Regions from separate parts of the Solibacillus sp. genome, predicted to be linked through region 2. Evidence: riboswitches for the same ligand, from Rfam matches in the RefSeq annotation. Region 2 holds a riboswitch; the other holds the start of a gene.
The links. A riboswitch is a leader RNA that binds a small molecule or an ion and turns the genes downstream of it on or off. The one in region 2 is predicted to bind preQ1.
Positions count from the first base shown of each region.

Region 1: it holds a riboswitch for preQ1, as region 2 does, so the genes downstream of both, ABS917_RS08155 (QueT transporter family protein) here and queF (preQ(1) synthase) in region 2, are expected to answer to the same signal.

Region 1 covers NZ_JBELZM010000006.1:96,318-105,655, reverse strand. Annotated here, with positions in the region: gene trpA (tryptophan synthase subunit alpha) at 1-723, opposite strand, end outside; gene trpB (tryptophan synthase subunit beta) at 720-1,907, opposite strand; gene ABS917_RS08175 (phosphoribosylanthranilate isomerase) at 1,904-2,521, opposite strand; gene trpC (indole-3-glycerol phosphate synthase TrpC) at 2,518-3,312, opposite strand; gene trpD (anthranilate phosphoribosyltransferase) at 3,309-4,346, opposite strand; gene ABS917_RS08160 (metal ABC transporter ATP-binding protein) at 4,352-5,335, opposite strand; T-box leader at 5,458-5,671, opposite strand; gene ABS917_RS08155 (QueT transporter family protein) at 5,851-6,336, opposite strand; PreQ1 riboswitch class I at 6,343-6,387, opposite strand; gene ABS917_RS08150 (ABC transporter substrate-binding protein) at 6,675-7,691, shown strand; gene ABS917_RS08145 (ABC transporter permease) at 7,792-8,832, shown strand; gene ABS917_RS08140 (ABC transporter ATP-binding protein) at 8,825-9,338, shown strand, end outside.
Region 2 covers NZ_JBELZM010000007.1:114,729-118,987, forward strand. Annotated here, with positions in the region: gene ABS917_RS09175 (hypothetical protein) at 658-984, shown strand; gene ABS917_RS09180 (VUT family protein) at 1,085-1,633, opposite strand; gene queC (7-cyano-7-deazaguanine synthase QueC) at 1,643-2,296, opposite strand; gene queF (preQ(1) synthase) at 2,342-2,842, opposite strand; PreQ1 riboswitch class I at 2,964-3,010, opposite strand; gene queE (7-carboxy-7-deazaguanine synthase QueE) at 3,126-3,854, opposite strand; gene queD (6-carboxytetrahydropterin synthase QueD) at 3,847-4,259, opposite strand, start outside.

The sequences.
Region 1 (9,338 bases), on a different contig from region 2:
TTGCTCAACGAGTGCCGTAACAATTTTACTGCCGACAATTACACCGTCCGTGATATCGCCAAAGCTTTTTACATGTTCAGTCGTAGAAATACCGAAGCCTGCTAACACCGGAATATTGCTCGCTGCTTTCAAGTTAGCAAAGTGGCCTGCAAGTTCCGTGGCAAAGCTTGCACGTTCACCGGTAATACCATTGACCGTAACGGCATAAACGAATCCTTCACTTGCAGCGGCTAATTTTTTAATACGTTCAGGAGGGCTCATCAATGATACGAGCTGGACAAGTGCAATGCCGTTTTCCTTTAAAGCATCATGCAATAAGACACTTTCTTCAAAAGGCATATCCGGTACAATCAGTCCTTGAACACCACCAAGTTTTGCATCCTCTGCAAATGCTTCAATTCCATAAGCTAAAATCGGGTTTAAGTACGTCATGACAACGAGCGGAATATGGATTTCCTGTGCAAAGCTTTGCAGTTCATCCAGCACCTTTTTCAATGTCACGCCGTGTGCGAGTGCACGTTCGCCGGCTTGTTCAATTGTTGGTCCATCAGCTACAGGATCTGTAAATGGAATTCCGACCTCAATTGCGGAAACTCCGATTTGCTGAAGCTTTAATATAGTAGGTTTTAACGTTTCAAGCCCGCCATCGCCTGCCATAATATAAGGAACAAATGCTTTATCCCCTGCTGCTAATACGTTTTCAAGCTGTATTTGCAATGTCATTTCACGCCACCTCCAAGTTTATCCATTAATGTGTGAACATCTTTGTCCCCACGTCCTGATAAGCAAACGACAACAATTTCATCAGCAGGTCTGTTCTTGGCAAATTGACTTGCGTAGTAAACGGCATGCGCGCTTTCCAATGCCGGCAAAATTCCTTCTGTTTTACATAATAGCTTCACACCTTCAAGTGCCTGTTCATCTGTAACAGAAGGGTAGGCAGCACGACCTGTTTCATGTAAATGACAATGTTCTGGTCCAACTCCCGGATAATCAAGTCCTGCTGAAATTGAATGCGCTTCTTGAACAAAACCGTTATCATCCTGCAGTAAATACATAAACGCACCGTGAAGGACACCTGTTTTCCCGACATGAATTGCTGCCGCATGCTTGTCGGTATTGACACCTGAACCTGCAGCTTCCACTCCATACAATGCTACACCCTGATCCTCCACAAACGGGTAGAACATTCCGATTGCATTACTGCCGCCACCGATACAAGCAATAACTGTATCCGGAAGACGTCCTTCCTGCTGTAAAATTTGGGCACGTGTTTCATCCCCGATGACACGCTGGAAATCACGGACAATTGTAGGGAAGGGGTGTGGTCCAAGTGCCGATCCTAAAATGTAATGCGTATCTTCTATATGAGTAACCCAGTGACGCAACGCCTCATTAACCGCATCCTTCAATGTAGCGGAACCTTTTTCTACCGCAACAACTTTTGTCCCGAGCAGCTCCATACGGAAAACGTTCAGTTGCTGACGGCGTACATCTTCTGCCCCCATGTAAACGATACATTCCATATCAAGCAATGCACACGCAGTTGCTGTTGCGACACCGTGCTGACCTGCACCAGTTTCAGCAACAATTTTTTTCTTCCCCATCCGCTTTGCTAAAAGTGCTTGGCCGATTGCATTATTTATTTTATGTGCGCCAGTATGATTTAGATCTTCACGCTTTAAATAGATTTTTGCACCGCCGACTTTTTTCGTTAAACGCTCCGCAAAATAGAGGGGAGTTTCACGTCCGACATATTGCTTTAAGTAATAATCAAGTTCTTCCTGAAAAGAGGGGTCTTTTTTTGCTACCTCATATGCAAGCTCCAATTCCTCAAGTGAAGTCATCAATGTCTCAGGCACAAATTGGCCGCCGAATCGCCCGAATCGTCCTTTTACTGTCGTCATAAAATCAACTCTCCTTTTGCTGTTTCAATAAAATTCGTAATCGCTGCTGAACTTTTTCGACCATCTACTTCTACACCACTTGAAACATCTACAGCAAATGGCTCGACAAGCATAATCGCCAGTCCAACATTTTCTTCATTTAGTCCACCTGCCAAAATGACCTTTTCAAGCGGGATCTTCACTTTATCAAGCAGCATCCAGTCAAAGGATTTTCCGCTTCCTCCACGGAAGTCAGTTCCAGGCGCATCGAACAAATAATAGTCCACATTATATGTCGCCGCACGTGTCACATCCTCTTCACCACGAATCGAGAACGCTTTAATTGCCGGCAGCCCGATTTCCTGAATCTGCTCGGGCGTTTCATCCCCGTGATACTGGATATAATCGAGTCCGACTTCTTTCGCAATTTGGCGAATAATGGCTTGCTCTTCATTGACAAAAACCCCGACTTTTTTGACCGTACTCGGAATTGCCTTTGCCAGTTCCGCTGCTTCCTCTACCGTTATGCGTCGTTTACTGGGCGCAAACATAAATCCGATAAAATCAGCACCTGCTTTGACGGCTGTTTCCACATGTTCAATTTCTTTTAATCCGCAAATTTTTACTTTTGTCATCGATTTTCGCCAACCTTTGCTATAATGTCGATTTGTAGTGCTTTAAGTGAATTTTTGACGTCTCCACTGCGCATTAATGCTTCTCCGACCAATATTCCTTTTGCGCCAGCATTCGCCACAAACTGGGCATCTTCCGGACCTAAAATTCCGCTTTCACTAATAAATGCTATCGGTGATGGGGGAAGAAGCTGTGCAATTTCAAGTGTTGCTGACAGTGAAACATCGAATGTTTTTAAATTCCGGTTATTCACCCCGATGATGTTTGCCCCAATGGCAAGGGCCCGCTTTAATTCATCAGCATCGTGTACTTCAACGAGCACTTCCAGCTGTTGTTCTGTCGCGTAGGCGTATAGGGATTTCAGCTGGTCTTCTGTTAATGCTGCGACAATCAACAGGATAACCGATGCTCCGGCAGCCTTCGCATAGTCGATCTGAACTTCATGAATAATGAAGTCTTTACATAAAACCGGTATGTCTACAGCATTTGCAACGGCATTTAAATCCGCATAGCTACCTTTGAAAAATGCGCGCTCTGTCAATACGGAAATACAGGCAGCACCTGCTTCTTCGTATTGTAAAGCTTGCTCAACAGGGTCGACTTCTGTCGCAATATCGCCTTTAGAAGGGGAGGCACGTTTCATTTCCGAAATTACTTGCAATGAATTGGCTGATATCAGTGTTTCGTATAGAGAAGGGCGAACCTTATCAATTGTTAAAAACACAGGCTTTGTCGAAAGCAATTGTGGCAGCTCAGTCTTTTTTTGGTCAATAATCCGGTCTAAAATTGTCATTTTACGGGTTCCTCCTGTATCTGTTCTTGGCTATAGGCAACGATATTTTCTAGCTTTTCATAAGCGCGTCCTGACATAATGCTGTCCTTCGCCATATCGATTCCTTCCTTCATCGTCTCGGCAAGCCCATATGCAAAGAAACCAATACCGGCATTTAAAAGAACCGTATCAAAATACACACTTTGTTTGCCTTTAAGTAAGTCACGCATAATGTCCGCATTTTCAGCAGGAGTGCCACCGCGAATTGCAGAAAGTGGCTGTGCGGCTAAGCCGACATCTTCAGCACGCAGTTTAAATGGGATCATGTCCCCCCGGTCTAACAGAACAAAAGTATTCTCACCATCCAGCGATGCTTCATCCATCCCTTGTGCACCTGACACGACGATTGCACGTTCACGTCCTAGCATATGGAGCACTTCCGCATAATCGGTCGTGAAGTTAGGTCGGTTAATGCCGACAAACTGTGTTTTTAACGGGACAGGGTTTGTCAGGGGGCCGACCAAATTGAAAATTGTCGGCTTGCCGATTGCCTGTCGTACTTCACCAATCCGTTTTAACTTCGGATGCATATTCGGAGCATGCAAGAAGGCGATACCATGCTGTCTGAGCAGTTCGGATGTTTGCTCGATATTCGGCAGCAGCGTAATGCCAAGTGCCTCCAACACATCCGAACTTCCTGAGGCACTTGATACTTTCCGGTTGCCGTGCTTAGCTACTGAAATGCCGCCACCTGCCAGTACAAATGCGGATGTTGTACTAATATTGAAGCTTTGAAGTCCATCACCGCCTGTGCCGCAGTTATCGATATAAATGCCTTCGGGTACGTCGACAGCAACTGCATGTGATTTCATTACTGAAGCTAAGCCTGCAACTTCATGTGCTGTTTCTCCTTTTGCGCTTATCGCCGTTAAAAATGAGGCGATCTGTTCTTTCGGTGTTTGCTCATTAAAAATTAGCTGTGCCGCCCGCTGCATTTCCTCAAAAACTAAGTGCTCTTTTCGCTCAATCTGTTCAATGTATGGAAGTAAAGACATGTTCATCATCCTTTCAGTAAAGAGTGGAATGGCGCTTCTTCATCTGCTTCCGAGTGAAGCTGTGCGACATTTCCTTGAATTATTATCGTCTGTTCAGGTGTTGTGAAATCGACCTGACCATTAAAGCCGATATAGCCGATTAAGCCTTGTGCTGGTAATAGCCCTTTCACGACATCGATTGCATGAAGGGTAGGGCTTAACGTACTTGTTGTAACATTGGCAAGCTGCTGCACCGAATTTTCTGTACTATAGCGTTCGATTGACGGAGCATCATTTGTAACGGAAATATTTCCGTTCCTTACTTGCATGTAGTTTGATTTTGATGTGCCGATTACTGTGCAATCATCAAATTCGACATAGTACATATATGGCGCAGCGTGTTCGACGCGCATTTTTCGATAAAGGGAAAGGGCCTCTCCTGTAAATTGCGCACGATAACGTCCATTTTCCTCTTTTTCGACATGTTGTAATGTATAGGGCGACTGTTCAGGTGTTGGTGTTGTAAACAGCTGTTCAATCAATTGATCAATATTTAGTTCTACTTGCTCTGCTTCAATATTTGTATGGAAAACAGCGATTTCATCTGTTAAATGATCAAAAATAACGAGCGTATCGTAAACATGAAACTGCAGTTCAGGCAATGGCTTCTGCAATGCGTGAATATAGCCAATTCCGCCACCTGTAAACGGATATTCCGTATGTGATGAAATACGCGGCATCACCTGCTTTAATAGTTGGATCAGCTCGCCTTCATATGTGTAGGCTTTACTGGAATGATGTGCATAATCTAAAAGCTGATCATCAGTCCCGATATATGTTTTGCGCGGGTTGACACCGATGAACGAATAGCGTCCATTGCCATCATATTTAGAGGAACTTTCCAATAAAAACTTCCGTTCACCTTGCAGTCGCTGGAAAATAGAAATCGGTGTCAGTAAATCCCCATTTACTTTTTTCATTGATGTACGAAAATGTTGCTGAACTACCATTTGAAACACTCCTTTTTTGAAATAAACTACGCCTTTACGATTCAGATTATTTAGCAATCTTGTAATTAATATAAAGCTTTGCTGAATAAAAAAAATCGCCCTCAGCAAAAGAATTAACTTTTGCTGAGGACGATCTGCACCGCGTTGCCACCTCGTTTGAAGCAACTGAAAAAACCTTGCTTCCACTTAAACCTGATAACGGCAGGGTACCGTCCGCCGACTAACGCCAGCAGCTTTCATAAGGCCCATTCACATTTACCTTTTGGCGTATTTTCACCAGCCATACGCTCTCTGGACAAAACGGTAAATGCTACTCTTCTTATTCAACAATTTACTCAACTAAGCTCAACTAAACGAAAACGGTGGTCACGCTCCCGCAACCTGCTACCGTAAATAACATTTGAATTATGCTTTATTCTAACACTGAAAAATGAAATGTCAAACAATTCTAAAACATTTTTGCTGAATAAAAAACCAGCTGACATAAAAAAAGTCAGCTGGTGAAACAATCGATATTAGATTAATTTTTTGAAATCCAATCGTTTATTTAAAGTGTACATAATCGGTGCTCCAACCGCCAATACAACAAATTCTCCAAATGCTACAAACAGCCAAGTTTCCCAGAACGGGAAGCCAAGCACGATATTCAGCTGTGCTGCAATGATAAACATTGTAAACGTAAATAGTGTTGTATTAATAACTAGACGAGCCCAAATGTTTTTCACAAACTTACAAATGAATATGAAAATTCCCAGTGTAATAATCGTATGTCCGACACCAAATACTAAGTCGATTGGACCGATCGAAGACATCAGGAAATTGGATATAAAAACACCTAAAACTACACCTAACATATAGCGCGGATTAAATGCGACTAAATGGTTAAAAATTTCGGCAATACGGAACTGTACTTGCCCAAAGCTAATTGGCGCAACAAGTATTGTGACAGCAATATATAATGCTGCAATAATAGCACTCGCTGCAATAAACTTTACCTTCATATGGAAATCCTCCTAGTTTTTTAACGTGGGATGGTTACGAACCACGCAAAGCAACTGCAATCATAGCAATATTGAAAATAAAAGTAAAGATATATAGTACTTTTTTTTCATTAAAACCTCAAAAAAATTGTAAAGAGTAAAAAGTTCAACAAACCGCGTTGCTTAGCGGTTTGAAGTGTATCAACTAAATTCCAAAATGAGGCACATTACCTAGAATGAATTCAGAACATTCCAAATGTTATTGACTATCTAAATATGACGCGGTAATATTATTTCAATACTTCATCGAAATGAAGTTCGGCGCTTTAAATCGATAAAGTTAACTAGGGGGAAATAAGATGAGAAAAAATTTAATGAAGCTGTCCTTTTTATTATTCGGGCTTCTTTTATTATTAGCTGCTTGTGGCGGGGAAGAGAGCGACACATCTTCGAACGAGACGTCAAATGGCGAAGCTGTAGATACAACTCAAGCAGATAGCGACAAAACTTTTAAAATCGGAACAACACAGATTGTTGAGCATCCTTCATTAGATGCAGCAAAAGAAGGATTTAAAAAAGCAATTGAAGATGCAGGTATTAAAGCAGAATACGTAGACAAATCTGCGAACAATGATAACAGTGCGAACATGACAATCGCCCAGCAGTTAGTCGGGGATAATGTAGATTTGATTTTCGCGAACTCAACACCTTCAGCGCAGGCTGCAAAAAGTGCAACTTCTGATATTCCGGTTATCTTTACATCGGTAACGGATGCAGTAGGTGCAGAATTGATCGAGTCAATGGCAACACCTGGTGCTAACGTAACAGGTACGATTGATTTACATCCGGAAACAATGCCGAAAACAGTTGCTTTCCTAAAAGAACTAGGGGCAAAAAATATAGGGATGGTATATAACGCTGGTGAACAAAATTCAGTTGCACAAATTGCGGCAGTGAAAGAAATTGCAGCAAAAGAAGGCGTAACTATTGTGGAAGCAGCGGTATCTGCTTCATCGGAAGTACGTCAGGCAGCAGAGTCACTAGTAGGAAAAGTAGATGCATTTTATATTATTACAGATAATACGGTCGTATCGGCACTTGAATCTGTAATCGAAGTAGCAGATGCAAACAAATTACCGCTTATTGTCGGTGAGCTTGATTCAGTAGAGCGCGGCGGTTTAGCAGCATACGGTTTCGAATACTACGATATCGGCTATGAAGCAGGGCAAATGGCAGCACAAATTTTATTGGAAGGCAAAACACCTTCAGAAGTTCCGGCTGCATACCCGGCTAACCTGAAACTAGTAATCAATAAAGCTACTGCAGAAAACCTAGGCTTGGAAATTAAGCCTGAATGGGAAGCAGAAGTACAATAGTTCATTTTTATTTATACAAAAAGCAAGTCAGCCTAAACAGGTATAAAATGTTTAGGCTGACTTGCTTAAAACTTTTAAAAAAGTCAGGAGATGATTCGAGATGTTTACAGCTATGTTTGGGTCAGTGGAGCAAGGGATCATCTATGCAATTATGGCACTTGGGGTTTATTTGACATTCCGTGTGCTGGATTTTCCGGATTTAACGGTTGATGGAAGCTTTGTAACGGGGGCAGGTACGGCAGCGATGATGATCGTGCTTGGCTATAATCCGCTCCTTGCCACATTGGTCGCAACAGTTGCTGGATTTATTGCTGGATGTATGACAGGAATTTTACACACTAAAGGGAAAATAAATCCGCTGCTTGCAGGGATTTTAATGATGATTGCTCTCTATTCGATTAATCTTCGAATTATGGGGCTAAGCTCAGATACCGGTGTAACCCGACCAAATATTCCACTATTAAATTCAGAAACAGTTTTTTCGACGTTCGGCTCTTTCTGGTCGAATTTAGGCATTGATTCAGCAATTACAAACGTACTGAAATCAATGGGCTTAGCTTCTGTTCCAACAACTTGGGGAATTTTAATTTTAATGATTATTGTTACAACGGTTATTAAACTAGTAGTAGACTGGTTCTTAAAAACAGAAATCGGTCTCGCAATCCGTGCAACAGGCGATAATAAACGAATGATCCGCAGCTTTTCGGCAAATACCGATTCATTAGTCATTTTAGGACTGGGAATTTCAAATGGTATGGTAGCATTATCGGGTGCATTAATTGCCCAGTATACAAAGTTTGCCGATGTCGGTTTAGGTATAGGTATGATTGTTGTCGGTTTGGCATCTGTAATTATTGGTGAAGCAATTTTCGGAACAAAATCGATTGTTCGTGTCACATTTGCAGTTATTGCCGGGGCAATAATTTACCGAATGATTTACGCATTGGCGTTACGTGTAAAATGGCTTGACTCGGGTGATATGAAATTAATTACGGCGGTTATCGTTATTTTAGCGCTAGTAATACCGCAAATCGTAGGGAAATATAAAGAGAAAAAGAGAAAAGCAAAACGTTTGGAAGAACGTCTCGCATTACAGCAGACAAAAGTAGATATTGAGCAGGGAGGGAAGAGCCTTGCTTAAATTAGATGGCATTAATAAAGTATTTAACGAAGGTACACCCGATGAGAAAATTGCACTGGACAATATTAACTTGCATTTGGCACCTGGTGATTTCGTTACAATTATCGGTAGTAACGGTGCCGGAAAATCGACAATGATGAATATGATTTCCGGAGCGTTAACACCAGATTTCGGCACTGTCGAAATTAACGGCAATGATTTAACCCGCCTGCCTGAATATAAGCGTGCTGTCCATATCGGCCGTGTTTTTCAGGATCCGATGGCAGGTACAGCACCAACGATGACAATTGAAGAAAACTTGGCGATTGCCTATTCACGTAACACGAAACGTTCATTGCGCTTCGGTGTTGATAAAAAGCGTCGTGAGTTTTTTAAAACATCATTGGAAAAACTGCATTTGAATTTGGAAAACCGATTATCGGCTAAAGTCGGATTACTATCCGGCGGGGAACGTCAGGCATTAAGTTTATTAATGGCGACATTTACGAAGCCTTCGATTTTACTGC
Region 2 (4,259 bases):
GAGTACCATTATTTGTACTTTTAGGTGTATGTGTTTATAAAAGTATAATAATAGAGATTCTATTATTTTTAATTGCAATTATCTCATTGGATATTCTATCAATGTCTCTTACAGAAAGCCTCTCTGCTTAAAAAGTTTTTCACTACTGTATAATACGCTTCTCCGTAACGAGTATAAGTGCGGTTACGTCTACGTTTATAATAATGAAAAGGAGTGATAACATGCTTGGAAAAAACATAGAAAATCAGCTAATAAATTTAATTCAAACTAAAATAAATCCAGATTCAGGATATTGTTCGGTTCATTTGCAAAGGGAACAAATCGCGATGATGCGATATCGACTTAGCTTATTTCAGCAATGAGCTGTTATCATTGTACGAACGTTTTTTGCTTACAGGCAAATGGCTGAAATAGCAGGGCGAGAAGTAGATTAAGTTGATCTATAACAAATTGATACAGTTTTTACGTTTCAACCACAAGGAATACCTATATATTCAAGATGAAAATGAATTTATGCGACAAAAAATGCGAGGATACAGTATATTGGCAACATTAAATAAGCAACGTGCAGGCATAATTGAAAGTATTAAAGAACGGGGAAGTGTTTTTAGCGATGAATAATGTATTTTATAGATTTTACGAAGGTAGTGTTACAACTTGAAGCATAACTATTTTAAGTTAAATGAAGATGATATTATAAGTATTCTAAAAGATTACTTACTTACTCAACTCGATTACAATCAATCTCAAGGAAATCTGGCATTAGTTCAATCTGAAAATAATGAGATTCAATTAATCGCAGCGTTTGGGGAAGCTAGCGATGACTCTATTCATAAATTAGATTTAAAAAATTTAGCGAGCACTATACCTTTAAATGGACCTATCTCAGCATTAATGGATGAATCTCAATTTAATTTAAACTCGCCTGAAGCAAAAACAGCACTTGAAAAATTTATAGAAAAACTAGAAAACGAAGGAATCTAACAGGATTCCTTCGTTTTCTTTATGGGCTGACTTTCTTATGATACGGTTCACCTTAATTAATGTAAGTGCGGTAAAAATATATTTAGCGTACTATTCTTAATTAGGCAGATATTTTAGATAGACGCTTTTCTTTATACACTAAACCTTGCGCTAATAAAGCCGCGCCAATCATTTGCATCACTATTTTCACAAACACTTGACCAACTATAGCTGCAGGGACGGCTACCCAAGGTATAAAGCCCGCACCAATCGGACTTAATCCTACAACTACAAAAATAACTGAATCTAACAAGCCTCCTACAATTCCACTATAAAACACGCGCCACGCCATCGGTAATTTTAAACGTGTATATATTTCTGTATCTGTCGTTTCTGCTACTAAAAATGACAACGCTGAAGCTGCAACGATGACCAATGTATCTCCTAATAAATAGGACACCACTGCTGATAATACTAACGCTAAGAAAATAAAGGCATATGTCTTTTTGCGGCCGTATTTATTTTGAACTATGTCGCGGAAAATAAATGTCGCACCAATAAAGAATGAACCCATCGGTACAATAAACATTCCAAATTCAAGTGGCATAAATCTCGCTGTTACGACATTTGCCGCAACAATTGATATTAAATAAAGTAAAACTCTACTCATAAAATCCTCCTATCTTAACGATTGTGCATAAGCTTCCATTCCTTGCAGACGAAGCTTACATGCCGGACACTCCCCGCATCCATCCGCTATTATTCCGTTGTAACATGTCAATGTTTTTTGACGTACAAAATCAAACGCACCTAGCTGATCCGCTAAAGCCCATGTCTCTGCTTTATTGATCCACATGAGTGGCGTATGTATAACAAATGATGTATCCATTGATAAATTTAATGTGACATTTAATGATTTTACAAAGGCATCGCGACAATCTGGATAGCCACTAAAATCGGTTTCGCATACACCTGTCACAATATGCTTAGCGCCAATTTGGCTTGCTAAAATCCCTGCGAATGATAAAAAAACTAAATTACGACCCGGTACAAATGTAGATGGGAGCTCGCCTTCCTCTCCTTCATTTATTTCGATATCGTCACGCGTTAAAGCATTCGGTGCTAACTGATTCAAAAGCGACATATTTAAAACATGATGTCGTACGTTCAATTCCTGTGCAATATGTTTAGCGCATTCGATTTCTAGTGCATGTCGTTGTCCATAATCAAAAGTTACTACTTCTACCTCTTTAAAGTTTTTTAAAGCCCAAAACAAACACGTTGTACTATCTTGTCCGCCACTAAATACAACAACGGCTTTTTCATGCTTCATTATTTTTCCCCTCTCTTTGCATGCAAAATTTATTGAATAAAGAAATTATCGATTATCAATTTTTTCAGGATATAAATCATGATTCATTAAACGATAGTTTGCTATTTCTTCATATTTCGTACCTGGACGACCGTAGTTACACCACGGATCGATTGAAATACCCCCACGTGGCGTAAACTTGCCCCATACTTCAATATAGCGAGGATCTAAAAGTTTAATCAAATCATTCATAATAATATTTACACAATCTTCGTGGAAATCACCGTGGTTTCGGAAACTAAATAAATATAATTTTAATGACTTACTTTCCACTATTTTTTTATCTGGAATATATGAAATATACATCGTTGCAAAATCCGGTTGCTGCGTAATCGGACAAAGACTTGTAAACTCTGGGCAATTAAATTTTACAAAATAATCACGGTTTACATGTAAATTGTCGACAGACTCTAATACTTCTGGTGCATATGCAAATGTGTAATTCACATTTTGATTCCCTAATAACGTTAAATCCTCTAATCCTTCTGTTTGGTGACGACCAGACATAAAAAAACCTCCTTAAGTTAATACCGTAGTATTCCAAGGAGGGCTAGCTGTAACGACTATAAACAAACTATTAGAGGCATAAAAAAAGCCACATCCGATATGGACATGGCGTAATATACATGTATCCATAGTTTTTTATAGAGGGTATCAGCTATGAACCTCTCCTGAACAACTCAGGTATTTCATTGTTTTTCATTTTATTATATATATTGTCATATGTAAATTAATATTTCTAAAATAATTTGAACTTACTTAAGATTCCCTATCATTTTACTGTCCTGAATTACACGCCTCTTTTATTTCCCCATATGAGAGTATGCAGCTGTGGAAGAACTTTAACATCGTTTAATTGTTCATCCATCATCACTTGATCAATGAGCATTTCATACTTTGCCAATAGATAGTTTGCTAATTGTCCTGTGTCTAAAGAGGTAATGTCATCATTTCCGACTTGTAAATAAAATGGGGTGTCTGGGTATCGTCGATGTACTTCTTTTGCATACTCATAATCCTCTTGATTAAACACGACGATTTTTAGCGACACGTGCTGATTCCCATTTTGAATTTTCAACTTCTCTAAAATATGGGACAGCATCAGAAAATCTGTTGTCATGCCTGAGCTAGGTGGCTTTGGTGAAATTGTTAATTCATCGATATCGTATAGCCAATCCTGCCACTTACTTCCTTGCGTCTCTACCCCAATTTTTATATTATTTTCTTTCAAAATCGCAGTCAGTGCACCTAGGTTGAAAAGAAGAGCTGGATTTCCTCCTGAAATGGTGACAAACGAAAACCTGTTTCCACCAAGACGTTTTAACTCCGCCCATATATCCTCCGCTGTCATTTGCTTGATTAAATGCTTGCCGCTGCCATCCCATGTAAATGATGAATCGCACCAAGAACAGGCATAGTCACATCCAGCTGTGCGTACAAACATCGTCTTCTGACCTATTACCATACCCTCACCTTGAACTGTAGGACCGAAGATCTCGATTACAGGGACTTTACTCAACTTCCATCCATTCCCTTCTTGCTTCAGCATAGCTCGTAGGCGTTTCATATAGCTTAACAAACTCTACACGTGCGCCATCATAACGTTGCTCCTTTTGCAAAGCTTCACTTAACCTTTCATAAATCCAAACAACGATATTTTCAGCTGTTGTATTCATCGGTGGTAGCGTTTCATTGATATAATGATGGTCCAAGTGCGTTTCGATTTGTTGCTTCCAAATTTCCTTAATATCCCCAAAATCAATCATCAATCCTCGATCATCCGTATAGCCGCTCAAGCCTAAAATTACACGATACGTATGTCCATGTAAATTTTTACACTTTCCCTCATAGTTATGTAAATGGTGCGCGGCGTCAAACGTAAACTCTTTACTCACAAGCACCCGTTTTGAATGATACTTTAATT